2 regions of the Mesorhizobium sp. WSM4844 genome follow, and region 1 is predicted to be linked to the other one. Evidence: riboswitches for the same ligand, from Rfam matches in the RefSeq annotation. Region 1 holds a riboswitch; the other holds the start of a gene.

Evidence for each region. A riboswitch is a leader RNA that binds a small molecule or an ion and turns the genes downstream of it on or off. The one in region 1 is predicted to bind cobalamin.
Region 2: another riboswitch for cobalamin. It lies ahead of AC0L2A_RS04245 (CbtB domain-containing protein); the one in region 1 lies ahead of AC0L2A_RS03535 (DUF1636 family protein).

The regions. Positions count from the first base shown of each region.
Region 1 covers NZ_JBVVQB010000003.1:779-4,171, reverse strand. Annotated here, with positions in the region: gene AC0L2A_RS03545 (NADH-quinone oxidoreductase subunit A) at 1-238, opposite strand, end outside; gene AC0L2A_RS03540 (winged helix-turn-helix domain-containing protein) at 574-1,773, shown strand; cobalamin riboswitch at 1,803-2,006, shown strand; gene AC0L2A_RS03535 (DUF1636 family protein) at 2,045-2,479, shown strand; gene cobW (cobalamin biosynthesis protein CobW) at 2,476-3,393, shown strand, end outside.
Region 2 covers NZ_JBVVQB010000003.1:111,288-114,680, forward strand. Annotated here, with positions in the region: gene AC0L2A_RS04235 (methyltransferase family protein) at 1-220, opposite strand, end outside; gene AC0L2A_RS04240 (heparan-alpha-glucosaminide N-acetyltransferase) at 217-1,209, opposite strand; cobalamin riboswitch at 1,511-1,720, shown strand; gene AC0L2A_RS04245 (CbtB domain-containing protein) at 1,758-1,937, shown strand; gene AC0L2A_RS04250 (CbtA family protein) at 1,953-2,717, shown strand; gene cobU (bifunctional adenosylcobinamide kinase/adenosylcobinamide-phosphate guanylyltransferase) at 2,740-3,237, shown strand; gene cobO (cob(I)yrinic acid a,c-diamide adenosyltransferase) at 3,239-3,393, shown strand, end outside.

The DNA of each region.
Region 1 (3,393 bases):
GGAAGGCCACTTCCAAATCGAAGATGATGAACAGGATCGACACCAGGTAGAAGCGGATGTCGAACTTCATGCGGGCATCGTCAAAGGAGTTGAAGCCGCATTCATAGGCGGAAAGCTTTTCCGGATCGGGATTGCGGTAGGCCACCAGAAAGGGTGCGGCAAGCAGCGCCAGGCCGACGACCAGCGCCACGCCGATGAACAGGACGATGGGCAGGTACGAACTCAACAATGCGTTCATGCTGCAGCTTTCCGTTGGCGGCCAATCCACTCTGATTACAGCACCGGACCCACTTGCGGAAGCGTGACAGTTTAACCACTGAACCGTTTTAGGGGGCTCTATGCTGCAACGCGGCGAGGGTTAGCGCAGGGCTTTCGGCGAAGCAAGTCAAACCTTGTTCAAAACACGGTGCTCGACGGCATATGCGGATAAACTGGTCCAATCCGCTCCTGTTTGATTTCCTTCGCTTTTTACTCCACTTTTCTCTCCTGACATAGATGCCGCCGGAACCCTGCTAGCATGGTGTGGAATCATCTCTCCCACCTTTGGTCGAACGCCGACAGAGTGCCGTCTGCATGAAGGAAAAAATCTCGCTCGCCATGGCCCGGCGCATCGCGCTTGCCGCACAGGGGTTTGCCGATCCTCGCCCTAACGGCACGCCCGATCGCCGCCATCTGGCCCGTGTGCTTGGCCGGACCGGTCTGCTGCAGATCGATTCCGTCAGCGCGGTGGTGCGTGCCCATTATATGCCGCTCTATTCGCGGCTTGGCCCCTACCCGCTCGCCCTGCTCGACAACGCCGCCGTGACGCGCAAGCGCAAAGTCTTCGAATATTGGGCGCACGAAGCCTCCTTTCTGCCGGTCGAAACCTATCCGCTGATGCGCTGGCGCATGGAACGGGCCGAACGTGGCGAGGAAATGTATAACGGGCTGGCCAAGTGGGGCCGCGAGCGCACCGCCTACATTGAAGACATCTTTCGCGAGGTCGTCGAACGCGGCCCGATCGCCGCTTCCGCCCTGGAAGGCCAGAAAGGCTCTGGCGGCTGGTGGGGCTGGAGCGACGCCAAGCACGCTTTCGAATGGCTGTTCTGGGCCGGCCGCATCACCACGGCGTCACGTCGTGGCTTCGAGCGGCTTTATGATCTGCCGCAGCGCGTGCTGCCGCCGGAAATACTTGCCCTGCCGGTGCCCTCGCCTGAGGATGCGCACCGCGAATTGCTGCGCATCTCCGCCCGCGCCCACGGCGTCGCGACAGCAGGCGACCTGCGCGACTATTTTCGTCTCTCTCCCGCTGACATCAAAGGCCGCATCGAGGAACTGGTCGACGCCGGCGACCTCTTGCCGGTGACCGTCGAAGGCTGGAGCAAGCCAGCCTATCTTCACAGGGATGCCCGTTTTCCGCGCAAGATCGAGGCGCGCGCCTTGCTCGCTCCGTTCGACCCGGTTGTCTTCGAACGGACGCGCACGGAACGGCTGTTCGACTTCCGCTATCGCATCGAGATCTACACCCCTGCCGAAAAGCGCCAGTACGGCTATTATGTGCTGCCGTTCCTGCTCGGCGAAAAGATCGTGGCGCGCATCGACCTTAAGGCCGACCGCCCCGCCGGCGTGCTGCGCGTCCATGCCGCCTATGCCGAGCCCGGCGCGCCGCCGCAAACCGCCGCCGAGCTTTTTGAGGAATTGCAGCTGATGCAGAGTTGGCTCGGGCTTGAGCGCATCGAGGTGACGCCCGCGGGTGATTTGGGTTCGGCTCTCGCCGACATTGCCGCGTCGTAGACGTGCGTTGACACGACTGCCTCCACAAGCCTAAATCCGGTTCAGACGGTCTCCTCTCGGCAAAGGGAGGAGCCAAGAGGGAATGCGGTGCGAAATCTCGATTTCAAATCCGCGGCTGTCCCCGCAACTGTAAGCGACGAGCCAAGGCCGATAACCACTGGGAAAATCCCGGGAAGGCGGCACCAAGGCGATGACCCGCGAGCCAGGAGACCTGCCGTCTAGGACATAAAAATCCGATCGCCTGGCGGGTTTTCCGGGCAAGGAGCCTGATTTGGAACGCGACAGCAGTTTTTCGGCTGAGACAGCGGGCGTATTGTCCGGCGATGATGATGCTCTGGCCGACGTCACCGTGATCGTCTGCGCCTCCTGCCGTGACGAGACCGGCTCCGACGGCCATCCTCGCGCCGGCGAATTGTTGGCCGAAGACACGCGCCGCGCCGCCTCTGGCGAAAATATCCGTATCCGCAGCGTCGAATGCCTCGGCAACTGCAAGCGCCGCCTCAGCGCCGCTATCCTGCGCGACGGCTGCTGGAGCTATGTCTTCGGCGACCTGACCGCGACCAGCGGCGCCGATCTCATCACCGGCGCAAAACTCTTCGCCACCTCGACCGACGGCCTCATCCCATGGCGCGGCCGCCCCGATTGTCTGAAGCGCGGCCTCGTTGCCCGCATCCCACCCCTCGACCTTTTGAAGGACCAGATATGACCACTTCCGTCTCCCGCGTGCCCTGCACCGTCGTCACCGGCTTCCTCGGCGCCGGCAAGACGACGCTGATCCGCCATCTGCTCGAAAACGCCGGCGGCAAGCGGCTGGCCATCATCGTCAACGAGTTCGGCGACATCGGCATCGATGGCGAGATTCTTAAGGGATGCGGCATCGACACCTGCCCTGAGGAAAACATCGTCGAACTGGCCAATGGCTGCATCTGCTGCACCGTCGCCGACGATTTCGTCCCGGCGCTCGACCAGATCCTGTCGCTGACGCCCAGGGTCGACCATATCCTGATCGAAACCTCCGGGCTGGCGCTGCCCAAGCCGCTGGTCCAGGCCTTCCAGTGGCCGACGGTGAAGAGCCGGGTGACGGTCGACGGCGTCATTGCCGTGGTCGACGGACCGGCGCTGGCCGAAGGCCGCGTTGCCAACGACATGGACGCCCTGAAGGCGCAGCGCGCGCAGGACGAGACGCTCGACCACGACGATCCGGTCGAGGAGGTGTTCGAGGACCAGCTCGCCTGCGCCGACCTGATCATATTGTCGAAGAGCGACCTGATGGACGCCGCCGGCTCGGCCCGCGCCAATGCCGTCATCGGCAAGCACGCCGCCCGCGCGGTGAAGATCGTGCCGACCTCGCAGGGCAAGGTCGATCCCTCCGTGCTGCTCGGCCTCGGCCTTGCCGTCGAGGACGACATCGAGAACCGCAAGACCCACCACGACGACGAGCTCGATCACGAGCATGACGATTTCGACTCGTTCGTCATCGATATTCCGTCGATCGCCAATCCCGACGAGCTGGCTTTGCGTGTCGCCACGGCGGCGGAGGAAGAAAACGTGCTGCGCGTAAAAGGCTTCGTCGAGGTCGGCGGCAAGCCGATGCGGCTGTTGCTGCAGGCAGTCGGGCCG
Region 2 (3,393 bases), 110 kb from region 1:
TCGCCGTGAACCAGAGTGCGACGACGCCGAACAATGCCACCCAGCCGGCCGCGAACAGGATGTCGCCCAAAAGGCCGCCGATCCATGGCAGCGGATAAAGCAAGCCAAGCGCGATGCTGACGGCGATGGCCGCGACATAGATCAGCGGCGGCCACGGTATAAACCCCGGTTTTTGCTGTCCCGGTTTCTGTTGGCCCGGTTTCTGCTGATGGTCGGTCATTGTGCTCCTCCCTCCATCAAAGTGCCGTCGGCCTTGGCAGTGCAGGCGCCGGCGAGCTCGTCGAGATGCGCCTTCCATTCCGCAGCCTGGTCGTTTCGGTAGAGCCGATCAAGCGTGGCCTCGCCCTCGAGCGTATCGAGCATGCAGACACAATAGCTGCTGCAGAACTCCGTGTCGCGCGATTGCTCGCACGATGCCTGGCACTCTTTCAGGAAGGTGACCTGCCTGGTTTCGACCGTTGCCGGCATGACTTGCGAAATCAGCCAGACCGAGCCGATCAGCACCGGCTGGTGGATCAGATAGAAGGCGAGGCTGTGCCGGCCGATAAAGACCAGCGGATTAGTCCAGCGGCCGGGCGTCAGGCCCGCCAGCCGCGTCAGCATGCCGGAGGCGAAGGCAAGCTTTGCCGCTGCGATGCCGGCAAGCACAGCGCCGAACCATGGAAACAGCGGGACATAATCGTTGGAGCGCGGGTTGGTTGCCGACAGGCCGACCCACCACAGGGCCGGATGATCGAAGATCTCGGACCTGAGGTAGAGCGGCGCGGTGATGACGAAAGCTGCGACAACCAGCGTCAGCAGCGCCGGCAGCCGCAGAAACGCCAGGCCGAGCAGGCTGGCGAGCGCGATCTCGTGCAGGATGCCGAAGAAGATGAAACTGTCGGGTGTGGCAAGCCTGGTGGCGGCCGATATGGCGAGCGCCGCCCCGCCGACCATGGCGAAGCGTTTCCAGAAGCCGTTCCAGCGGATTTGCTTGCCATGGGCGAGGAACAGGCTGACGCCGACCAGGAACAGGAAGGTCGAAGCGATGCAGCGCGCGTAGAATTTCCACCAGCCAAAGGCAGTCAGGCCGGGATCGGTGTAGCCGAAGAATTCGAGATCCCAGGTGAAATGGTAGCTCGCCATGGCAAGCAAAGCGAAGCCGCGGGCGACGTCGATGGCGATGATGCGCCTGGATCGGTCCTGAACGGCCGGCGTAGGAATGGTCATGGTCTCGCAATTCTGATTCAGTGCTGCAAGACGACTATCATGGTTGCCCCGGACAAAAGAAGACAGGCGCCGCCCTTCTTCCTTCTCCCCTTGTGGGAGAAGGTGGATTGGCGCGCAGCGCCAAGACGGAAGAGGGGTGCTGGCCGGAGCGCTGTTGGTGCCAAGCTGGAACACCCCTCATCCGACCTCGCTTCGCGAGGCCACCTTCTCCCACAATGGGAGAAGGAAGAGCCCACGAGAGACGGCGCATTCGCGCTGCTAGCTGGCGGAATTTGGTTTGCCGGGCGCGGCGATTCTGCCTATAGTCGCAGCCGTCGTCGGTTCCGTTTTGGAACCAAGAGGGAATGCGGTAGGGGCAAAATTCGCCCGATGCCGTGGCTGCCCCCGCAACTGTGTGCGGTAGTCCTCTCCATATGCCACTGAAGATTTTCTTCGGGAAGAGCTTCTTCGGGAAGGTGGGGAAGGGCGCTGATCCGCGAGCCAGGAGACCTGCCGGCGACAGGAGAACTGACTTCTATGCCCTCGGGTGGAGGGCGAAAGGACAAGACATGAATACCGCTTCCGTCTCGCTCGGCGCTTCCGTCTCCTCGCAGTCGCGCTTCGTGCAGTTGGCGCTTGCTGCATTTCTCGGCGTTTTCGTCATGGGTTTTGTCGGCTTCTCGCATATCGATGCGGTCCACAATGCCGCCCACGACTATCGCCATTCGATGGGCTTTCCCTGCCACTGACGAGGGGCTGACACCATGACACTGTTTCGCAACGTCGTGTTCATCGCGGCGATCGCAGGGCTAGTGGCCGGCGTCGTTCTCGCCTGCATGCAGGCCTACGCCACGGTGCCACTCATCCTCAAGGCGGAAGTCTACGAACAGGCCGGCGGTGGTCACACGCATGACCATGGTTTGTCGCCGGCCGCAGCAGGCAGTAATGCCATGAGCAGCGCCGTGCCGGCTGAAGCAGCCACCGCGGAAGAGGAAGGCTGGGCTCCGGCCGATGGCTTCGAGCGCTTCGCCTTCAACGTCGTTGCCAACGTCGTCACCGGCATCGGTTTTGCGCTGATCCTGGTCGCCGCTTCGGAATTCGCCGGCGGCATCGGCAATTGGCGACAGGGCCTGTTCTGGGGCCTTGCCAGCTTTGCCGTGTTCACGCTGGCCCCGAACCTTGGCCTGCCGCCCGAACTGCCGGCGATGCCGGCGGCCGATCTCGCCCAGCGCCAGATCTGGTGGACGGCGACGGTGGTGGCGACCGCGGCCGGTCTCGGCCTGCTCGCCTTTCGCAAGTCATTGCCGCTGGCGGTGATTGCGGTGGCGTTGATCGTGGCGCCGCATATCGTCGGCGCGCCGCAGCCCGACAGTTTCGAATCGCCGATCCCGGAAGGCCTGCACCACCAGTTCGTGGTGGCGGTGACGCTGACCAATCTGGTGTTCTGGCTGGTGCTCGGCGCTGTCGTCGGCTTGGTGCGCGGCCGCTTGACCGGCGCCGCAACCGGCCTGCGCGACAGCCTTGCCTGATCGCGCTGCTCCAGGCAGCAAGCTGACCCTGGTCGTCGGCGGTGCACGCTCGGGCAAGAGCGCGCATGCCGAAAGCCTGGTGACGGACTGTCCGGCGCCGTGGACCTATATCGCCACGGCGCAAGCCTATGACGACGAGATGCGCGAACGCGTCGCGCTACACCGAGCACGGCGCGGCGACGGTTGGACGACCGTCGATGCGCCGCTCGATCTCGTCGGCGCGATCGAGGCGCTGCCTGACGGGCGGCCCGTCCTGATCGACTGCCTGACGCTGTGGCTGTCCAACCACATGCTGGCCGAACGCGACATTGAGGCCGAATGCCGAGGGCTTGCGGATGTGCTGTCGCGGCCGCGCGGGCCGTGGTTCGTGGTTTCCAACGAGGTCGGGCAGGGCATCGTGCCCGACAACGCGCTTGCCCGCCGGTTTCGCGATGCCGCCGGCCGGCTCAACCAGCAGGTCGCCGCCGTCGCCGGCACGGTGCTGCTGATGGTGGCGGGACTGCCGCTCAAGGTGAAGTGATATGACCGAGATCGACGACAGGGACGAGGAACGCCACCGCGCCAAGATGGCCAAGCGCAAGGCGGTGCAGGACGCCGAGGTCGCGGCCAAGACGGTCGAGAAGGGACTGCTGATCGTCAACACCGGGCCCGGCAAGGGCAAGACCACTGCCGCCTT